DNA from 4 places in the Rugamonas sp. GW822-FHT03B10 genome. Region 1 is predicted to be linked to each of the others. Evidence: predicted binding sites of a transcription regulator. Region 1 holds the regulator's gene; each other region holds the start of a gene.

Region 1 (5,297 bases):
GTTTTCGCTGGCCAGCTGGATCATCGCCTTCATCGCGGCCAACGCCTACAGCGCCACCTTGGCGCACTGGCTGCCCGAGGTGGTGCCGGGCCAGGTGGTGCGGCTGATGCTGGCGTTCATCGCGCTGTTCATCGGCGTGCGGATTTTGATGGGCCTGCTCACGATGGCGCTCGACGCGCTGGTGCAGGCCGGCGGCCTGAGCCTGGTCGACCGCGGCCTGGGCGGCCTGTTCGGCCTGGGGCGGGGCCTGGTGATCGTGCTGACGGTGGTGATCCTGTGCGGCATGACGGCTATCCCGCGCCAGCCGTTCTGGCGCGATGCGCTGTTGAGTCCGCTCGCGGAGACCGGGGCGCGCACCGTCAAGCCTTTCCTGCCTGCTGCGCTGGCGCAGCATGTGAATTTTTGAATTCTTTAAATCAGTAATACCAGTCTAGGAGCACACCATGTGTGGCATCGTCGGCGTCGTTTCCCATCAACCCGTCAATCAACTGCTGTATGACGCGCTGCTGCTGTTGCAGCATCGCGGCCAGGACGCGGCAGGCATTGCAACCAACCACAGCAGCATGTTCGCCATGCACAAGGCGAACGGCCTGGTGCGCGACGTGTTCCGCACCCGCAACATGCGTACGCTGCAGGGCAATTCCGGCATCGGCCACTGCCGTTACCCCACGGCCGGTTCGTCGAGCGAGGAGGAGGCGCAGCCGTTCTACGTGAACGCGCCGTACGGCATCACGCTGGCCCACAACGGCAACCTGACCAACTGGGAACAGTTGAAGCAGGAGATGTTCAAGAACGACCGCCGCCACATCAACACCGATTCCGACTCGGAGGTGCTGCTGAACGTGCTGGCCCATGAGATCCAGACCGCCACCACCGGCCTGGTGCTGGACCCGGACGCCATCTTCAAGGCCGTGGCCGTGCTGCACCGCCGCGTGCGCGGCGGCTACGCCGCCGTGGCCCAGATCGCCGACATCGGCCTGCTGGCGTTCCGCGATCCGTTCGGCATCCGTCCGCTGTGCCTGGGCATCAACGAGACCGAGCAGGGCGCCGAATACATGGTCGCCTCCGAATCGGTGGCGCTGGAAGGCATGGGCTTCCGCTTCGTGCGCGACATCGCGCCCGGCGAGGCCGTGTTCATCGACGCCGACAAGCAGCTGCACGCGCGCCAGTGCGCCGACAATCCGAGCCTGAACCCGTGCGTGTTCGAGTTCGTCTACCTGGCCCGTCCCGACTCCGTGATCGACGGCGCCTCGGTGTACGCCACCCGCCTCAAGATGGGCGAATACCTGGCCGAGAAGATCCGCCGCCAATTCAAGGATGGCGAGATCGACGTCGTGATGCCGATCCCCGATTCGTCGCGTCCGGCCGCCATCCAGCTGGCGCTGGCGCTGAACATCGAATACCGCGAAGGCTTCATCAAGAACCGCTACATCGGCCGCACCTTCATCATGCCGGGCCAGGCGGCGCGCAAGAAGTCGGTGCGCCAGAAGCTCAACGCCATCGCCTCCGAGTTCAAGGACAAGGTGGTGCTGCTGGTGGACGACTCCATCGTGCGCGGCACCACCAGCCGCGAGATCGTGCAGATGGCGCGCGAAGCGGGCGCCACCAAGGTGATCTTCGCCTCGGCCGCGCCGCCGGTGATCTACCCGAACGTGTACGGCATCGACATGCCCACGCGCGACGAGCTGATCGCCTACGGCCGCTCGAACGAGGAGGTGTGCCGCGAAATCACGGCCGACGCGCTGGTGTACCAGGACATCGACGCGCTCAAGCGCGCCATTTCCGACGTCAACCCGGAGCTGAAGAACTTCGAGGCCTCGTGCTTCGACGGCGTGTACGTGACGGGCGACATCTCCAAGGACTACCTGGACAAGCTGGAATATGCGCGCCACCACCCGAAGGCCGCGCCGGCCGAGGATGCGGCGCGCTCCCAGTTGAACCTGAACCTGGCCGCGACGGAAGGCTAAGTGCACACCCGGCGCCGGCAGCAGCCCGCGCCGGGTTTTTTGTATTCGGACCCGACGACATGAACGACAAGAAAAACTACGGCTTCACCACCACCATCCTGCACAACGACCGGCAGAAGGGCATCGAGCACGGTTCGCTGCACAAACCGATCCACACCTCGGTCGCGTTCGGCTATGGCGACGCGCGCCAGCTGGCCTCCGTGTTCCAGGGCAAGGAGCCGGGCTTCCGCTACGGCCGCCAGGGCAACCCCACCATCTCGGCGCTGGAGGACAAGGTCACCAAGATGGAGCAGGGCGTGGGCTCGATCTGCTTCGCCACCGGCATGGGCGCCATCGGCGCCGTGTTCCAGGCGCTGCTGCGGGCGGGCGACCACATGGTGTCGTCGTCCTTCTTGTTCGGCAACACCAACAGCCTGTGGCAGACGGCGGCCGGGCAGGGCGTGGACGTGGCGTTCGTGGACGCGACCGACGTGGCCAACGTGGAGGCGGCGCTGACGCCGGCCACCCGCCTGGTGTTCGTGGAAACCATCGCCAACCCGCGCACCCAGGTGGCGGACTTGAAGCGCATCGGCGAGCTGTGCAAGGCGCGCGGCATCCTGTACGTGGTCGACAACACCATGACCACGCCCTACCTGTTCCGTCCCAAGGACGTGGGCGCGGGCCTGGTGGTGAACGCGCTGACCAAGTCGATCGGCGGCCACGGCAACGCGCTCGGCGGCAGCCTGACGGACACCGGCGTCTACGACTGGAACCAGTATCCGCACATCTACGAGAACTACAAGAAGGCCGCGCCCGCGCAGTGGGGTCTGGCGCAGATCCGCGCCAAGGGCTTGCGCGACTTCGGCGCCTCGCTGGCGCCGGAGGCGGCGCACCACATCGCCGTGGGCGCGGAAACGCTGGCGCTGCGCATGGAGCGCACCAGCTCGAACGCGCTGGCGCTGGCGCGCATGCTGGAGGCCGACGCGCGCGTGGCGGCGGTCCACTATCCGGGGCTGGCGTCGCATCCGCAGCACGGCATCGCGGGCGAGTTGTTCCGCACGGCCGGTTCGCTGCTGAGCTTTGAGCTGAAGGACGGGATCGACTGCTTCGACTTCCTGAACCGGCTCAAGCTGGCCATCCCGGCCAGCAACCTCGGCGACACGCGCACGCTGATCATTCCGGTCGCGCACACCATCTTCTACGAGATGGGCCCGGCGCGCCGCGCGTCGATGGGCATCGCCGAATCGCTGATCCGGGTGTCGGTCGGCATCGAGGACGAGACCGACCTGCTGGACGACTTCCGCACCGCGCTGGCCGGCTGCTAAGCCACAAAAAAACGGGGCCGGAAATTGGGGGGTATCCCCATTTTCCGGCCCCGTTGTTATTCAGTGGTTCAGTGCCAGGTGCGCATCAGGCCCACGGCCAGGCCTTCGAGCGCGAATTCGTCCGCTTCGGGATCGACCTTGATGATCTTGAAGTCGGGATTCTCCGGCAGCAGTTCAATGGTGGCGCCGGTCTTGCGGTAGCGCTTGACCGTGACGTCGTTGCCGATCCGGGCCACGACGATCTGGCCGTTCTTGGCGCTGTCCACCTTCTTCACGGCCAGCAGGTCGCCGTCCATGATGCCGGCGTCGCGCATCGATTCGCCGCGCACCTTGAGCAGGAAGTCGGGCTTGGCCGAAAACAGGGCCGGGTCCACGCTGTAGCTGGTCTCCAGGTTTTCCTGCGCCAGGATGGGCGAGCCGGCGGCCACCCGGCCGATCAGCGGCAGCGACATCATCACGGTGGCCGCCACTTTATGGGCCGCCGCTTCCGCGTGTTCGCCGAGCAGGCGGATGCCGCGCGAGGTGCCGGCCGCGATCTCGATGGCGCCCTTGCGCGCCAGCGCCTGCAGGTGCTCCTCGGCCGCGTTGGCCGATTTGAAGCCCAGCTCGTTCGCGATCTCCGCGCGGGTGGGGGGGAAGCCGGTGTTCTCGATGGCATCCTTGATCAGGTTGAGGATTTGTTCTTGCCGTGCGGTGAGCTTAATCATGGGGGCGCCAGGGGCTGTGGATATAGACAGTCTGTATTTTTGTACAGTAGCGTCCCGTTGGCAAGAGCAATTCCTTGCTTTGAGCGAAATAATATGAAAAAAACCCGCGCGGGGGCCGTCCTGGGCCGCGCGGCGCGGCAATCCGGCCCGCAAGTTGTGTTTTCACGGGAAAGCTGCTATAGTCGCGGGCTTACCTCTTCCCACACCTGTCTTGACGCCAGGGTGGGCTATTTTCACAGTCCTTAAGGGAGTTTGCATGCGTCACTATGAAATAGTTTTCATCGTCCATCCGGACCAAAGCGAGCAAGTGCCCGCCATGATCGAACGTTACAAAGCCAGCGTAACCACCCGCGGCGGTTCGGTCCACCGTGTTGAAGATTGGGGCCGTCGTCAGATGGCTTACTCGATCCAGAAACTGGCCAAAGCACACTACATCTGCATGAACATCGAATGCGACAACGAGACCCTGGTCGAGCTGGAAACCGCGTTCAAATTCAATGATGCCGTGCTGCGTCACCTGACCGTCAAGATGAAGAAAGCGGAAACCGCTCCTTCGCCAATGATGAAGTCGGTACAACGTGAAGATGCAGCGAAATCCCATCGCGCTGAAGCTCCAGCGGCCGCCGCCGCTCCTGCAGCCTAAATTGCGCAGGAATCCGAGCTGAACGAACTCCGGTTCACTGCCCTCATCGCCGAGCGGGACGCCATCAGGTTCACCCCGGCCGGCATGCCGATCGTCAATGCTGTACTCCAGCACCGGTCGCAGCAGATGGAGGCGGGCATCGCCCGGTTGAGCGAGTTTGAAGTGTCCGCGGTCGCCGCGGGCGAGATTTCGACCCGTTTCAGCCAGACCCCGCTGGGGGGCGTGTATCAGTTCACGGGATTTCTGAACAAGAAAAGCCGCAATAGCAAAAGCCTGGTATTTCACATCATTGATTTTCGTGCTGTCGCAGACAGCGCACCCATTTAGATACAGGAGCCTAAAATGGCATTCGGTAAAAAGTTCGACAAAAACAAGCTCAAGCTGAAAGAAAAGCGCAAGCAACAAAACCCACTGTTCAAACGTAAGAAGTTCTGCCGCTTCACGGCCGCTCACGTGGAACAAGTGGACTACAAAGACGTAGACACGCTCAAGGACTTCGTCCAGGAAAACGGCAAGATCATGCCAGCACGTCTGACCGGTACCAAGGCGCACTACCAGCGCCAGGTTGACACCGCAATCAAGCGCGCCCGCTACCTCGCGCTGCTGCCATACACCGATCTGCACAACGCTTAATCGCGTCGTCTAGATAATCCTGGAGAGAACTATGCAAATCATT
Region 2 (5,297 bases), on a different contig from region 1:
CGTCAAGCAGCGTGCCGTTGGTCTGCAGACTGTTGCGGATGGTCTTGCCCTGACCATACTCGCGCTGCAGCTCCAGCGCGCGGCGGAAGAAATCCAGTCCCAGCAAGGTCGGCTCGCCGCCCTGCCACGTGAACTCCACCTCGGGCGTGGGCTGGGCCGCGATGTAGCGCTGCACGTAGGCGCGCAGCACCTCGTCGCGCATGCGGAATTTTTCGCGCGGCGGATACAGCTGCTCCTTCTCAAGGTAGAAGCAGTAATCGCAATCGAGGTTGCACAGCGGCCCGATCGGCTTGGCCATCAAATGCAAGCCCTGTTCCGGCGCGGGTGCGGGTGCGGGTGCGGGTGCGGGTGCGGGTGCGGGTGGCGTATGCATGGCGGAGAACTCGCGGGTGGATGGCCGGATCGGCATAGATCCGGCAATGAATCGGCATTGTCAGCCGGCCCCTGTTGCGCCGCTTGTCATTTTTCGCCAAGCCGCTGTCATTCGACGACAGAACTCATTATGATGTAAATCGAGTGGCAAGCATATGCCGCCAAGACGACCACGAGAGAGACATGAACACGCTGGAACAATCCGTACCGGCACGCTATTTCGCGATGCTGATGGATTACCTTGAATCGCACGGCACGCCGTGCCGCGACGCGCTCAGCGCGGCCCAGGTGCGGACCCTGAACGACCCGCTGGCCCTGCTCACCACCAGCCAGGTCGACACGCTGGTGCGCGAGATGACGCGCCTGACGGGCCGCCACGACCTGGGCTTCGAACTGGGCCGCCTGATCAAGCTCAATTCGCACGACGTGCTGGGCTACGCCATGATCAGCAGCCCCACCATCGACCACCTGCTGCGCCTGGTGGCGCGCTACTACCGGCTGATGTCGCCCATGTTCGTGTTCCGCTACCAGCGGCTGGGCGAGCGGGCCGAGGTCAGCTTCCAGCCGGTGGTGGCGATGAACGAGCCGACCTTGCAGTTTTACCTGGAGACGGTGGCGCTGTCGTTCCACGCGCAGCTGATGACGATCACGGGCAACAAGCTGGGGCCGTACGACGTGCACATGTCCATGCCCGAGCCGGCCCACGTGCAGCGCTACCGCGAGCTGGCGCCGGCGCGCTTCCATTTCGGCGCGGCCCAGCTGGGCGTCCATATTTCGATGAGCGCGGCCGGCTTCGACCAGCCCCTGCCGATGGCCGACCTGCGCGCGCTGGCCAAGGCCGAGGAACGCTGCAAGCAGCTGCTGCAGGAGATGACGGCGGCCGGCAAATGGTGCGACTGGGTGGCCATGATGCTGCGCGAGGCCGAGGACAGCCAGCCCACGCTCGACGAGCTGGCCCGCATCCTCAACATCTCCTCGCGCACGCTGGACCGCTACCTGGCCCGCGAAGGGGTCAGCTTCCGCGACCTGGCGCTGGCCATCCGCAACGAGCGGGCCTGCGAGATGCTCGCCAGCGGCAAGCACCCGGTGTCGCAGATCGCCTACCGGCTCGGCTACAGCGACATGGCCAACTTCAGCCGCTCGTTCAAGAAGAGCAACGGCGTGAGCCCGACCGCCTACATGGAGCAGCACCGCCCGAAACCGGGGTCAGGTCATGCGATCACGCAAGTTGTGTGATCGCATGACCTGACCCCGGTTCCGGGTTACTGGAACAATTCGCCCTGCACGGGCCGCGCCGCCGCCGGCGCGGCGCCGCGCGGCTCCAGCGTGCTGGCCCGCACGCCCAGCAACCGCAAGCGCCGCTCCAGCCCCACCCGCTTCAGGCCGGCGCGCGCCGCGTGCAGGATGGCGGCCGCGTCGTCCACGGCCTGCGGCACGGTGACGTTGCGGCTGACGATCTGGAAGTCGTCGAAGCGCAGCTTGATGCTGATGGTGCGGCTCACATACCCCTTGCGCCGCAAATCCTCGGCCAGCCGTTCGCACAAGGCCGTCAGGATGGCCGACAGCGCGGCCCGGTCCTGGCGCGCGTGCAGGTCGCGCTCGAAGGTGGTCTCGCGGCTGATCGATTTGGTCTCCGAGCTGGTGGCCACCTCGCGCTCGTCCACCCCGCGCGCGGCGTCGGCCAGCCAGCCCGCGTAGTGGTGGCCGAAGTGCTGCTGCAGCAGGGCGGGATCGGCGGCGGCCAGATCGCCGATGGTGGCGATGCCGAGCGCGGCCAGCTTGTCCGTCGCCTTGGGGCCCACGCCGTTGATCTTGCGCACGGCCAGCGGCCAGATGCGGGCCGGGATCTCGTCGTGCTCGAGCACGGTCAGGCCGTCGGGCTTGTCCAGGTCCGAGCAGATCTTCGACAGCAGCTTGTTGGGCGTGACGCCGATCGAGCAACTGAGGCCGGTGGCGTCGCGCACGGCCTGCTTGATGCGCGCGGCCAGCGCCACCGTCTCGCCCTCCACGTCCGTCAGGTCGATGTAGATCTCGTCGATGCCGCGGTCCTCGATGGCCGGCGCGATGGCGGCCACGGCCGCCTTGAACAGGCGCGAGAAATGGCGGTAGCGGTCGAAATTGACGGGCAACAGCACGGCGTCCGGCGCCAGTTTGGCCGCCTTCATCATGCCCATGGCCGACCCGACCCCGAGCGCCCGCGCCTCGTAGGTGGCGGTGGTGATCACGCCGCGCCCCACGTAGTCGCGCAGGCGCGCGTAGCGGCGGCTGCCGTCGGGCAGCTGCTCGGGGGCGCTGTCGCGGCCGCCGCCGATGACGACGGGCTGGCCCCGCAGATCGGGATAGTGCAGCAACTCCACGGAGGCGTAGAACGCATCCATGTCGAGGTGGGCAATGCGGCGCGCGCGCGCTGTCATGGTCGTGGCGATCGGCCGCCTGGGGCCGGATACTGTGAATACATACAGTATCGCCGCAAACGGCCCCGACCGCAAGAGCCGGCCCGGCCGTTCCCGGATCGCTTTTTCGCAACAGCCGACGCCGGTGCGGCCCGCCTTTCTCACCGGACAGGAACATGGCCATCCGGCAGCGGTGCTACACTGGGACCCAACTGAACGTTCGCGCCCCCATGTCCGTCCGCCCACCGCTGTTCACCCTCGTCCTGGCCCTGGCCGCCCCTGCGGCACCGGCGGCCGCCTATGTGTGCCCGCCCGTCACGCGGGTCGGCCTGAGCGACCTCGGTTACGCATCGTACCGCGAGGACGGGCACTACCGCGGCACGGCCGTGGACCTGATCGAGGAACTGGGCCGGCGCACCGGCTGCCGTTTCCAGTTCGAGTGGTATCCGCGCGGCCGGCTGTTCGCCGAATTCGGCGCCAACCGCATCGACATGGTGATGAGTTCCCTGCCCGACGCGGCGCGCGACCAGGCCGGGCGCTGGATGCCCTACAGCTATACCCGCTTCGAACTGGTGCTGAGCCGGCGGGCCGGCGGCGGCTACGCCAGCCTGGCCGACTTCGTCGAGCGCGGCACGGGGCGGCTCAACATCACGCGCGGCCTGTACTACCCGCCGGCCGTGCAGCGCCAGCTGGAACGGCTGCGGCAGGCGGGCCGGCTCGAATACGTGAACGATTTCGACACGGTGTTCCGCAAGATCCAGGCCGGGCGCGCCGACGGCACGCTGGCGCCGCCGGTGATCCACCTGTGGCACAGCCGGCGCCTCGGCGTGAGCGACGACTTGCGCCACGACGAAGTGGTCGAATCGCCGCGCAGCATCGCCGGCGCCTACGCCTCGCGCGCCAACGTGGCGCCCGAGTTGCAGCAAGCGTTCACGGCCGCGTTCCGCGCCATGGTCAGCGACGGCACGGTGCTGGCCATCTACGGCCGCTACATGGGCGCCGACATGGCCAGGCAAATCTTCGCCGGCGGCACGCGCGACATCCTCGACAGCTACCCGCCGTGACGGCGCGCCGCGCAATTATTTGCGAAATCCCTTGCGGAACGCGCCGCCCTGCTTGTAGAATACGGCCTCGTTCAGCAGTTGTGACCATGACTGCATGTTTTCAAGCGAGCATGGGTGCTTAGCTCAGTTGGTAGAGCGGCGCCCTTACAAGGCGTAGGTCGGGAGTTCGACCCTCTCAGCACCCACCATGCACCTGAAAACGCGGACGAAAAGGAGTGGTAGTTCAGTTGGTTAGAATACCGGCCTGTCACGCCGGGGGTCGCGGGTTCGAGTCCCGTCCGCTCCGCCAGCATTCCGCCGATGACCCGATGGGTTGTCAGCACACAGAGCAACAAACGTCGCAAACCGACGCCGCAGTTTGGAGCGGTAGTTCAGTTGGTTAGAATACCGGCCTGTCACGCCGGGGGTCGCGGGTTCGAGTCCCGTCCGCTCCGCCAACATCCCTTAAGGGCCCGACCATGTCGGGCCCTTATTCATTTCCGCGCTTGAAATAAAAAAAACGGGGCCGCAACCTGCGTTGCGGCCCCGCTTCAGCGTATCGGCGCGCGCCGCGCCTCAGGCGGCGTGGTCCGCGCGGATCAGGTGGTCGAAGGCCGCCAGCGCGGCCTTGGCGCCTTCGCCGACGGCGATCACGATCTGCTTGAACGGCACCGTGGTCACGTCGCCGGCCGCGAACACGCCGGGCACCGAGGTCTGGCCGCGCGCGTCCACCTCGATCTCGCCGTGGCGCGACAGGGCCACCGTGTCCTTCAGCCATTCCGTGTTCGGCACCAGGCCGATCTGCACGAACACCCCTTCCAGCTCCACCCGGTGCGCGGCGCCCGACACGCGGTCGGTGTAGCTCAGGCCATTGACCTTCTGGCCGTCGCCATGGATCTCGGTGGTCTGGGCCGACACCACCACGGTCACGTTGGCCAGGCTGCGCAGCTTGCGCTGCAACACGGCGTCGGCCCGCAGCTCGGCGCCGAACTCCAGCAGCGTCACATGCGACACGATGCCGGCCAGGTCGATGGCCGCCTCCACGCCCGAGTTGCCGCCGCCGACCACGGCCACGCGCTTGCCCTTGAACAGCGGGCCGTCGCAGTGCGGGCAGTAGGCCACGCCGTGGTTGCGGTATTCCTTCTCGCCCGGCACGTTCACCTCGCGCCAGCGCGCGCCGGTGGCCACGATCACGGACTTGCTGCGCAAGGTGGCGCCGCTCTCGGTCTGCACCTCGATCAGCTTGCCCGGCACCAGCTTGCTGGCGCGCTGGGTGTTCATGATGTCGACCTCGTAGTGCTTGACGTGCTGCTCCAGCGCGACGGCGAACTTGGGTCCTTCCGTCTCCTTGATCGACACGAAGTTCTCGATCGACAGGGTGTCGAGCACCTGGCCGCCGAAGCGGTCGGCCAGCACGCCGGTCTTGATGCCCTTGCGGGCCGCGTAGATGGCGGCCGCCGCGCCGGCAGGACCGCCGCCGACGATCAGC
Region 3 (5,297 bases), on a different contig from region 1:
GCACGCTGGTGGCCGGCGTGGCGCACGAACTGAACACGCCCATCGGCAACAGCCTGATCGTGGCCACCACCATGAGCGAGCGCCTGCGCGCGCTGCGCCAGGACGTGGAAGGCGGCTTGCGCCGCTCCACGCTGGAGACGTACCTGGCGCAGGCCACCGAGGCCGACGCGGTGGTGGTGCGCAACCTCACGCGCGCGGCCAGCCTGGTCGACAGCTTCAAGCGCATCGCCGTGGACGCGGCCAGCTCGCAGCGGCGCCGCTTCCTGCTCGACCGGCTGGTGGCGGAACTGGTGCTGCCGCTGCAGGCGGCCGTCAAGGACTGCGACCTGACCGTGATCGAGGACATCGCGCCCAACCTGGAACTGGACAGCTACCCCGGCCCGCTCGACCAGGCCTTGACCCACCTGTTCGACAACAGCGTGCTGCACGGCTTCAGCGGCCGCACGGCCGGCACCATCGCGATCCGGGCCCGTCCCACGACGGCCGGCGAAGTGGAGCTGACGCTGACGGACAATGGCGCGGGCATCGCGGCGGCGCAACTGGCGCGCATCTACGACCCGTTCTACACCACGCGGCTGGGCCACGGCAGCAGCGGGCTCGGCCTGTACATCACCCACAACATCGTCACCGGCGTGCTGGGCGGACGTATCGAAGCGGTCAGCACGGACGGCCAGGGCACCTGCTTCACGCTGCTGCTTCCGGCCGTGGCGCCGCGCTGACACCATGCGCCTCCCCCATGCCCCCCTGTCGCTGGACATGGCGCCCCTGCGCAGCGAATTCCGCAACGCCGACGCCGAGCGCCAGTTCCAGCTGCACCACCTGGCCGACACCCAGGCCCAGTTGCGCGTCACGTTCCTGTTCTGCTCGTTCTTCTACCTGGCCTTCGCCGTCACCGACGTGATGTGGATGGGCTACACCAGCCACAGCGCGCTGCTGGTCGGCGTGCGGCTGCTGGTGGTGGCCATCGCGCTCACCAGCCTGCTGCTGTTGCGCCGCTATCCGCGCTCGCTGGCCACGGCCCGCGTCGTCGCCACCGTCACCGAGGCGGCCGCGTGCGCGGGCTTCCTGCTGATCGCGGCGTGGCGCTCGTCGGAATTCTCGCTGCATGCGATCTCGATGACCATCCTGATCATCGTGCTCTACATTTACATCCCGAACCGGATGCTGTACACGCTGGGCGTGGCCATATCGGCCACCATCGGCTTCGTGCTGCTGGCGCGGCTGCTGGGCACCATGCGCGAGGTGGAACTGGCCACCATGGCCACCCTGCTGGCGCTGGCCAATGTGTTCGGCTACGTGGCCGCGCGCCGCTACCAGCTGCTGTGGCGCGACGAGTTCCGGGCCCAGACCGTGCTCAAGAACCTGTCCGTGCGCGACCCGCTCACCGGCTGCTTCAACCGGCGCCACCTGCACGAGCAACTGCTGGAGACGGAACTGTCGCGCGCCCAGCGCTACCAGCTCAGCCTGACCGTCATCATGTGCGACCTCGACCATTTCAAGAACGTCAACGACAGCTTCGGCCACCACGGCGGCGACGCGGTGCTGGTGGCCTTCGCCGGCCTGATGCAGGCCATGACGCGCGACAGCATCGACAGCGTGGTGCGCTACGGCGGCGAGGAATTCCTGCTGATCCTGCCGGAGACGGATCTGCGCGGCGGCGTGCAACTGGCCGAGCGGCTGCGGCAGGCGCTGGCGTCCAATCCCGTGCCCCACGGCGAGCACATGATCCGGGCCACGGCCAGCTTCGGCGTGGCCAGCATCGACTTCGCCGAGCCCGAGAGCATCGCGGCCCAGCAAACCATGATCGCCACGGCCGACAAGCTGCTGTACGCGGCCAAGGAAGGCGGGCGCAACCAGGTCTGCGCGCTCCAGCTGCCATGACGCGCACGATGCCCACCCCACATCTGCCATCCGGTGCCAGGCGCCGGCCGTTGGTGACGGCGCTGGCGGCCGTCCTGCTGGTGGCCAGCGCCGCGCTGTGCGCCAAGCCCGCGCCTTGGTACAAATGGCGCAGCAAGATCGATGGCGCCACCGCCTGTTCGCAATGGCCGCTGGGGCCGGGCTGGGAGCGCGCCGGCGGCCCCTATCGCGATGGTCGTTGCGAAAAGCCCCTGGTTGTTAAATAATGGGGAGCAAGGACAATTCAGCAGGACCGGCTTCAAGCGAACGATAGCACCATCCCATCACCACGAGGAGAACCTATGTTTACGAATCCCGAACAATTTGCCAACGCAACGAAAGCCCTGTTTGAATTTCAACTTGAAACCTTCAACGCCCTGACCAACCGCGCGGTCCAAGGGGTGGAACAGGTGGTCGCGCTCAACATGTCCACCGCCAAATCGAACGTGGAGGACAGCCTGGCGGCCGGCAAGGCGCTGAGCCAGGCGCAGGATGCCAAGGCCGCCATGGAGCTGGCCGCCGCCCACGTGCAGCCGGGCATGGCCGGCGCGGCCGCGTACAACCAGCAACTGGGCGACATCATCGCCGAGATCCGCGAGGAATTCACGCGCGCGGCCGACGCGCACGTGGCCGAGGCCAAGAGCAACCTGAGCGCGCTGATCTACGACGTGACGAAGAATGTGCGTCCCGGCTCGGAGAACGCCGTGCAGATCGTCAAGACGGCCATCGACAACGCCTTCGCCGGCTACGAGCAGGTGACCAAGGCCACCAAGGAAGCCGTGTCGGCGGTCGAAGCCCAGATCGCCAAGGCTTCGGCCATCGTGGAGCAGAACACCGCCAAGGCCGCAAAAAAATAGCCCGCTCCGCAATTGGGGACGTAACACAATAAGCAATGCGTTACGTCCCCAATTCTTCAATTGTGCTGTGCAAGCGGCGCCGGACGCGATAGACTGTACATAGATACAGTTATTCCGCCGTCCGTCCTCCGCAATGATCAAAGTCCTGGAAAACCCGTTTTACTATCTGGACAACTTCCAGCTTGTCCTGAGCTGGATCGGCGAACGCTACGACGATCTGCTGACGGCCGACGAACGCGCCTTCCTCCATGGTTTCCCCGCCCTGCCCCGGACGGCCCGCGCGCTGTTCGTGCGCATGGTGATGCGCAAGGGCGAGCTGTTCCGCGCCAGCAAGCTGGCCTACGCGGAAATCGGCAACAGCATGGCGGCCGCCGCGCCGCTGGCCGAACAGGGCTGGATCGAGGCCGATCCCGTGCTCACGCTGGAGCAGTTGTTCGAGCTGCTGCAAAAGCCGGAGATCGGCCGCCTGTTCCAGCTCTCGCCGCAGGAAAAGACCCTGCGCAAGGCCGACCAGCTGGAAGCGCTGCGCGCGCGCCATGCGGGCGCCCACCGTTTCTCGGCCTGGCATCCGGACGCCGGCGACCAGGTCTACCACATCGTCACCCAGCCCCTGTGCGACCGGCTGCGCCTGATCTTCTTTGGTAACTTCCACCAGGACTGGACCGAGTTCGTGCTGTCCGACCTGGGCATCTACCAGTACGAGAAGGTGGCGTTCTCGCCGGCCGCGCGCGGCTTCCGCACCCGCCACGATATCGACAACTACCTGCAACTGCACCAGTGCCGCGAGCGCTTCCAGGCCGGCGAGGACGTGGCGGCCGTGCTGGCCGACCTGCCGCCCTGCGCGCCCGACAACGAATGGCTGCACAGCCGGCGCGACCGGCTGCTGTTCCAGTTCGCCCAGCAGCTGGAAAAGCAGCAGGACTGGGCCGCCGCCCACGCGCTGTACGCCGGCTGCACCTACCCCGGCGCCCGCGCGCGCGCCATCCGCGTGCTGGAAAAGGATGGCCGCCACGCGGATGCCTACGCGCTGTTGCAAGCGGCGTGGCGGCAGCCGGAGAGCGAGGCCGAACGGCTGCAACTGCTGCGCATGGCGCCTCGGCTGGCGCGCAGCCTGGGCCACGCCAAACCGGCCGCCGCCGCGCCCGTCCAGCCCCGCCGCATCGACCTGAGCCTGCCGCCGCCGGCTGAACCGAGCTACGTGGAACTGGTGGTGCGCGACCACCTGACGCGCGACGACGCCCCCGTCTACTACGTGGAGAACGCGCTGATCAACTCGCTGTTCGGCCTGCTGTGCTGGGACGCCGTGTTCAGCGCCATCCCCGGCGCCTTCTTCCACCCGTTCCACCGTGGCCCGGCCGACCTGCACAGCGCCGACTTCCAGCGCCGCCGCGCGTCCCAGTTCGCGGCCTGCCTGGCGCAGCTCGACGACGGCAGCTACCGCGCCACCATCGCGCACAACTTCAGCGCCAAGTACGGCATCCAGTCGCCGTTCGTGTTCTGGGAGGCGCTGGACGAGCGGTTGCTGGCCCTGGCGCTGGACTGCATCCCGCCCCGTCATTTGCGGCACGCGTTCGAGCGCATCCTGCAGGACGTCAAGGCCAACCGCAGCGGCTTCCCCGACCTGATCCAGTTCTGGCCGGCCGAGCGGCGCTACGCCATGATCGAAGTCAAAGGCCCCGGCGACCGCCTGCAGGACAGCCAGCAGCGCTGGATCGACTACTGCGCCGCGCACGACATGCCGGTGGCCGTCTGCTACCTCCAATGGGCGCAATGAGCACGGCGGACGCGATGGAGGCGACGGACGCGATGGAGGCGGCGGACGCAATGGAGGCGGTGGCCGCTGTGGACGCTGTGGACGCTGTGGCCGCGACGACCGGGCAGCGCTACACGGTCGCCGTGCGCGCGCTGTGCGAGTTCACGGCCAAGGCGGGCGACCTTGATCTGCGTTTCACACCCGCGCCCACGGCGCAGGAAGGCATCGCCGGCCACGCCGTGGTGGCCGCGCGCCGCGACGACGATTACCAGCGCGAGCTGCCGCTATCGGGCGACCACGGCCCGCTGCGCGTGCGCGGGCGCGCCGATGGCTACGATCCGCGCCGCCGCCAGCTGGAGGAAGTGAAGACCTATCGCGGCGACCTGGCGCGCATGCCGGACAACCACCGCCAGCTGCACTGGGCCCAGTTGAAGATCTACGGCCACCTGCTGTGCCGCGAACGGGGGCTGGAACAAGTGCGCCTGGCCCTGGTCTATTTCGACATCGCCAGCCAGAAGGAAACCGTGCTGCACGAGGACCACACGGCCACCGGGCTGCAAGCCTATTTCGAGCAGCAGTGCGGCCTGTTCCTCGCCTGGGCGCGGCAGGAACTGGCGCACCGCGCCGAACGCGACGCCCAGCTCAAGGCCATGCGCTTCCCGCACGCCACGTTCCGTCCCGGCCAGCGCCAGCTGGCCGAAGCCATGTACAAGGCCAGCAACCGCGCCTGCTGCCTGCTGGCGCAGGCGCCAACCGGCATCGGCAAGACCGTGGGCAGCCTGTTCCCC
Region 4 (5,297 bases), on a different contig from region 1:
GCGCGCGGCGCAGCATGGCGCGGCCTACCACGCGGCCAGCGCGGCACTTGAGCTCGACCAGGCGGGCCGGCGCGTGCGCAAGCTGGCGCCGGTCACGCTGGACCTGTCGGGCATCGCCAAGGGGTATGGCGTGGATCAGCTCGCGCACTGCCTCGACGGCTGGGGCATAGAGCGCTACCTGGTCGGCATCGATGGCGAAATGCGGGCGCGCTCGGAAAAGCCCGATGGCGGCGCATGGACCGTGGCCGTGGAGAAGCCGACCTACGGCACGCGCGAAGTGGGCGGCGTGATGGAGTTGCACGACACGGCGATCGCCACCTCCGGCGATTACCGGCGCTGGGTCGATGTGGCTGGCACGCGCTATGCCCACACCATGCATCCGGGCTTGCGCCAGCCGGTGCTCAACCGGCTGGCGGCCGTCAGCGTGCTGGCGCCGAGCTGCATGCTGGCCGACGCCTGGGCCACGGCGCTGATGGTGCTGGGCCAGGTCGACGGCGTGGCGCTGGCCAGGGAGCGCGGCATGGATGCGCTGTTCGTGCTGCGCGACGGCGACCGGCTGGACGAGATCCTCGTCGCCGAAGGACGGGCGCTCGGCTAGCGGCGCGGCCCTTGCGGCCGACGCGGCCGACAGCTAACCAAACAAGCCGTGCAGGTACCAGCGCGGCTCGGCCTGTCCGTCCGCGCTGGCCAGGCGCTCGCGGTAGACCCAGTAATGCGCATGGTCCTGGCCCTCGGCGATGAAATAATCGCGGGTCTGGGTCTGGCTCCACCAGCCCGCTTCGATGCGCTCGCCACCCGACATCATTTTCAGCGGTGAACCGTAGAACGGCCGGTGGTCGCGCATCAGCAGCGCGACCGGCTTGGCCAGCAGCCAGGCCGGCCGGGGCAGGCTGGGCATGTCGGGCGGCAGCTGGGCGCGGGCGTCGGCCGGACGTATCTTTTCCTGCACGCTGACCCACTGGTTGGCCAGCTCCGGCCGGTAGTCGGCCAGCGGCGCGGCCTGCAGCACATTGTCCGGCCCCAGCCGCGCCACCAGCAATTCGAACAAGCGCTGCCGGTCTTCCTTGCTGCCGCCCGGTTCGGGAAACAACGATGCGCTGGGCGCGATCATGGGCCGCACTTGCGGCGCCTCCAGGCACAGGCCGATCACAGGCGCCTCCAGCACCAGCTTGCCCAGCCGCTCCTTGAGCAGGCGCAGCAGGTGCTCGGCGCGCCAGGTGGGCTCGGCCAGCACGATCTCCAGCACCGTGGGCGGCCGCGCCACCCTGCCCCGCTCATGCTCGAGCGCCAGGCTCACGCGTTCGACGGCGAACTGGCGCGCGCACAGCCAGCCCGTCATCTGCAGCAGCAGCCGGTGCGCGCCGAACAGCAGCGCTTCCGCATGCTCGACCCGGTCGAACAATTCCACCTTGGCGCGGAAACTGTCGGGCGCGGCCAGCCATTCGAACAACTCGGCCGCCTGCCCGTGCGCGCCATCGAGCATGTCGAGCAGGGCCCGGCCGCAGCGGCGCTGCAGGCCGGGACGGGGCAGGCGGCGCAAATCGCCCACGGTCAGGCAGGCGATGCCCTCAAGCCAGCTCAGGTAGGGCCGCGCGGGCGGCAGCAGGCTGCACGGCAGGCGCGCCAGGCGCCGTTCCAGCGTCGCCATCTTGACGCTGCGCCCGCCGCCGCCGCGGGCCAGCAGCCAGGCGCCGCGCGCCGTGGGCGCGCAGCCCAGCGCGGCCGTGAACCCCAGCGCCTGCAAACTGGCCAGCACTTGCCGGCACAAGGCGCGCACGCCGCCGAACAGGCGCAGGCTGGCGCCCACATCCATCAACAGCGTCGCCTCCTCGCCCTCGGCCACCTGGGGCGTGAATTGCAGCAGCGCCAGCGCCACGGCCTGCAAGGCCTCGGCCTCCAGCGCGGGCGCGCGCTGGTGCAGCTGGGCCTGCGGCGCCAGCATCAGCGCCCCGCCGCGCCGCATGCCCGGCCGCACGCCGGCCGCCTGCGCCTGCGGCGAGGCGACCAGCACGCGCTCCTGTTCCAGCACCACGCTGCCCTGGTCAACCGACCAGCGCGGGCAGAACACTTCGAGCGGGAGCCGGGGCAGGTAGAGGCCGATCCAGAGACGCATGGCGCTGCAACAAAGAAGGAGTGAGGGGCAGGAACAGCGGCGCATCGCGCTGCGGTCCCCGGCGCTTGACGAAGCCCAGCTCGATGCCGCCGGCCGCCGGCCGCAGCGACAGGCGCAACGGCGCCGGCGACGCATCCTGCGCGGCCGCCAGCGGACGCAGCATGCAGAACAGGGTGTCGCCGCTCTGGGCCGCCAGGTGCAGCCGGCGCAGCGTCTCGCCGCGCGCGTGGGTCTGCCACAGCAACAACGCGCCGCAGCAGCCGCTGCGCAACACCTGTTCCGCCGCCCACAGGGCGTCGCCGCTTTTGGCGCCGCTGCGTATCCAGATCAGCTGCGACGGCGGCACCCCCAGCGCGGCCAGCGCCAGCGCCTGCGGCACGTGGGGCGGTTGCAGCAGCACGATGGAACGCTGGCCCAGGCTGGCCAGGGCCGGCCGCAGCAAACGCAACTCGCCGCTGCCGGGCTGCTGCACCAGCAAATCGATCAGCGTGCCCAGCGGCCAGCCGCCGCCCGGCAACTGGGCCGACAGGGCGGCGAAGCCCGTATCGACGCAGCGGGTGCTGCTGTGCGCCAGTTGCGAAGCGAGCCATAACGACGGATGCACGGCTTCGGGCGCGGCAATGGGAGCGGAACGGGACATGGGATGCGAGGTAAAATACTGTATAAATACACAGTACTATTTGCGCCCCGTTTTGGCAAGGACTATCTGCGGCCGGGTGCGCTTCGGGTCGCGCTTTAACACTGGAAACCTTGCCCATGCTGTAACATGCTGGCGATACACGCAACCATCCCATCCGCCATGAATACCATGCAACTGATCGGCGCCGCCCTGTTCGCTCTGGCGCTGCTGCACACCTTCGCCGCCAAGTCGTTCGAAGTGCTGGCCCACCGCCACCCGCGCCACGCCGGCCTGTTCCACCTGCTGGGCGAAGTGGAAGTGGTGTTCGGCTTCTGGGCCTTCGTGCTGGTGCTGGCCATGGCCCTGCTGCAGGGCGGCGAGGCCGCCATCGAATATGCCGAGACACGCCAGTACACGGAACCGCTGTTCGTGTTCGTGGTGATGGTGGTGGCCGCCTCGCGGCCCGTGCTCGACAGCGTGCAGCGCGCGTTGCGCCTGCTGGCCCGGCTGGTGCCGCTGCGCGCGGAACTGGCGCTGGTCTGGTTCGGCCTGGCGCTGGTGCCGCTGACCGGCTCGCTGATCACGGAACCAGCCGCCATGACGCTGGCCGCGCTGATGCTGGCGCCGCTCGTGTTCCGCCAGGACATGCCGGAATGGCTGAAGTACGCCGCGCTGGGCGTGTTGTTCGTCAACGTCTCGATCGGCGGCACGCTGACGGCCTATGCCGCCCCGCCCGTGCTGATGGTGGCCACCACCTGGCAATGGGACAGCGCCCACATGGCCAGCCACTTCGGCTGGAAGGCCGCCGTGGCCGTGCTGTGCAACGCCAGCGTCGTCACCTTCCTGCTGCGCGGCCACGTGCGCGCGATCGCCCCGCCATCCGGCGCGGCCGACGCGCCGGTGCCGCTGGCCGTGGCCGCCATCCACCTGGCCTTCCTGGCCGCCGTGGTCGTGCTCGGCCATCATCCGGTCCTGTTCCTCGGCGTGTTCCTGCTGTTCCTCGGTTTCACGCAGGCGTATGAACGCTACCAGCAACCGCTGATCGTCAAGGAGGGCTTGCTGGTGGGCTTTTTCCTGGCGGGGCTGGTGGTGCTGGGCGGCATGCAGCAATGGTGGTTGCAACCGATCGTCTCCAGCCTGCCGCCGGTGGCCCTGTTCTTCAGCGCGCTCGGTCTGACGGCCATCACCGACAACGCGGCCCTCACCTATCTCGGCTCGCTGATCGACGGCATCTCCGCCCAGTCGCAATACATGCTGGTGGCCGGCGCCGTGGCCGGCGGCGGCCTGACCGTGATCGCCAACGCGCCCAATCCGGCCGGGGTGTCGTTGCTGCGGCGCGGCTTCCAGGACGCCTCGATCGGCGCCATGGGCCTGCTGCTGGGTGCGTTGCCGCCGACGGCGGTGGCGGTGCTGGCCTTCCTGCTGTGATCACCGACCCGCGCACCGTTGACACGCATCAAGCCCGCCCCCGTCTGCTATTCTTCGCCTGTCTGAACGCCGGCCGTTCGCACGACCGATGGCACCGGCGTTTGGCGACTAACCAATGCGAAAAGGAGACCATCATGAGCTATCTGGACCGTGATATTTTCGGTATCTACAAGCACTCGGACAAGAGCGGCCCCGGCCCTCGCCTGATGGGTGCGGACACGCTGATCGGTGAGGACGTGTACAACCAGAACGATGAGGATCTGGGCGACATCAAGGAAATCATGCTCGACATGCAGACCGGCGAAGTGGCCTATGCCGTGCTGTCGTTTGGCGGCATCGCCGGCATCGGCGAGAAGCTGTTCGCCGTGCCATGGGAACGGCTGTCGCTCGACACCGTCAACAAGCGCTTCGTGCTGGACGTGGACAAGGAAGCGCTGAAGAACGCGCCCGGCTTCGACAAGGATGACTGGCCCGACATGACCATGGACGACTGGGCCAACCAGGTGCACTCGTTCTACGGCACGGGGCCGGGCACCAGCCATCACTGATCCCCGCGCCGCTGCACGCATGCCGCGCTCATGGTGCGCTCATGCGTGCGGCGTCAGCGCTGCATGGACTCCCACACTTTCTGCAAGCGCTTGACCGACACCGGCATCGGCGTGCGCAATTCCTGCGCGAACAACGACACGCGCAATTCCTCCAGCATCCAGCGGAACTCGACCAGCTTCGGGTCGGTGTTCTTGCCGGCATGGCGGTCCTTGCTGGCGCGCAGATACGGCGTGGCGGCCTGCTGCCATTCCGCCATCAGCTTGGCGTCGCGCGCCGGATCGGCGCGCAGCTTTTCGATGCGCACGTTGATGGCCTTCAGGTAGCGGGGGAAATGCGCGAGCTGGCTGTACTCGTTGTCGGCCAGGAAGCGCTTGTGGACCAGGCCCTGCAGCTGACCTTGCATGTCGGCCGCCGCCTGCTGCTGCAAGCCCTGCAAGCGCTTGGGCAAGCCGTGGAATTCGGTCAGCACCTGCGCCAGCAGGCGGGCGATCTCGTTCACCAGCAGCACCAGGCGTGACTTGCCCTCGTCCTTGCGCTTGGCGAACGACGCCGCGTCGATGGGCAATGGATCCTGCAGGCAGGCGATGT

The links. The regulator LexA, encoded in region 1, represses DNA repair genes until DNA is damaged. The targets are predictions, from matches to a motif close to ACTGTATNNNNATACAGT.
Region 2: the regulator LexA is predicted to act here: its motif matches at 2,818-2,835, upstream of dinB (DNA polymerase IV).
Region 3: the regulator LexA is predicted to act here: its motif matches at 2,849-2,866, upstream of AC1RQG_RS11530 (VRR-NUC domain-containing protein).
Region 4: the regulator LexA is predicted to act here: its motif matches at 2,771-2,788, upstream of imuA (translesion DNA synthesis-associated protein ImuA).

The regions. Positions count from the first base shown of each region.
Region 1 is NZ_JBXANP010000030.1:14,041-19,337, reverse strand. Features, by position in the region: gene AC1RQG_RS26480 (CvpA family protein) at 1-406, shown strand, start outside; gene purF (amidophosphoribosyltransferase) at 444-1,967, shown strand; gene AC1RQG_RS26470 (cystathionine gamma-synthase family protein) at 2,027-3,271, shown strand; gene lexA (transcriptional repressor LexA) at 3,340-3,978, opposite strand; gene rpsF (30S ribosomal protein S6) at 4,235-4,621, shown strand; gene priB (primosomal replication protein N) at 4,640-4,948, shown strand; gene rpsR (30S ribosomal protein S18) at 4,964-5,254, shown strand; gene rplI (50S ribosomal protein L9) at 5,286-5,297, shown strand, end outside.
Region 2 is NZ_JBXANP010000014.1:137,995-143,291, forward strand. Features, by position in the region: gene AC1RQG_RS20515 (anaerobic sulfatase maturase) at 1-373, opposite strand, end outside; gene AC1RQG_RS20520 (AraC family transcriptional regulator) at 556-1,608, shown strand; gene dinB (DNA polymerase IV) at 1,635-2,786, opposite strand; gene AC1RQG_RS20530 (substrate-binding periplasmic protein) at 2,996-3,829, shown strand; tRNA gene AC1RQG_RS20535 (tRNA-Val) at 3,942-4,017, shown strand; tRNA gene AC1RQG_RS20540 (tRNA-Asp) at 4,042-4,118, shown strand; tRNA gene AC1RQG_RS20545 (tRNA-Asp) at 4,190-4,266, shown strand; gene ahpF (alkyl hydroperoxide reductase subunit F) at 4,385-5,297, opposite strand, start outside.
Region 3 is NZ_JBXANP010000006.1:1,697-6,993, forward strand. Features, by position in the region: gene AC1RQG_RS11510 (ATP-binding protein) at 1-719, shown strand, start outside; gene AC1RQG_RS11515 (GGDEF domain-containing protein) at 724-1,881, shown strand; gene AC1RQG_RS11520 (hypothetical protein) at 1,890-2,126, shown strand; gene AC1RQG_RS11525 (phasin family protein) at 2,202-2,756, shown strand; gene AC1RQG_RS11530 (VRR-NUC domain-containing protein) at 2,890-4,530, shown strand; gene AC1RQG_RS11535 (helicase C-terminal domain-containing protein) at 4,581-5,297, shown strand, end outside.
Region 4 is NZ_JBXANP010000019.1:72,612-77,908, reverse strand. Features, by position in the region: gene AC1RQG_RS23480 (FAD:protein FMN transferase) at 1-598, shown strand, start outside; gene AC1RQG_RS23475 (Y-family DNA polymerase) at 632-2,113, opposite strand; gene imuA (translesion DNA synthesis-associated protein ImuA) at 2,043-2,753, opposite strand; gene AC1RQG_RS23465 (putative Na+/H+ antiporter) at 2,913-4,160, shown strand; gene AC1RQG_RS23460 (PRC-barrel domain-containing protein) at 4,295-4,708, shown strand; gene hrpA (ATP-dependent RNA helicase HrpA) at 4,762-5,297, opposite strand, start outside.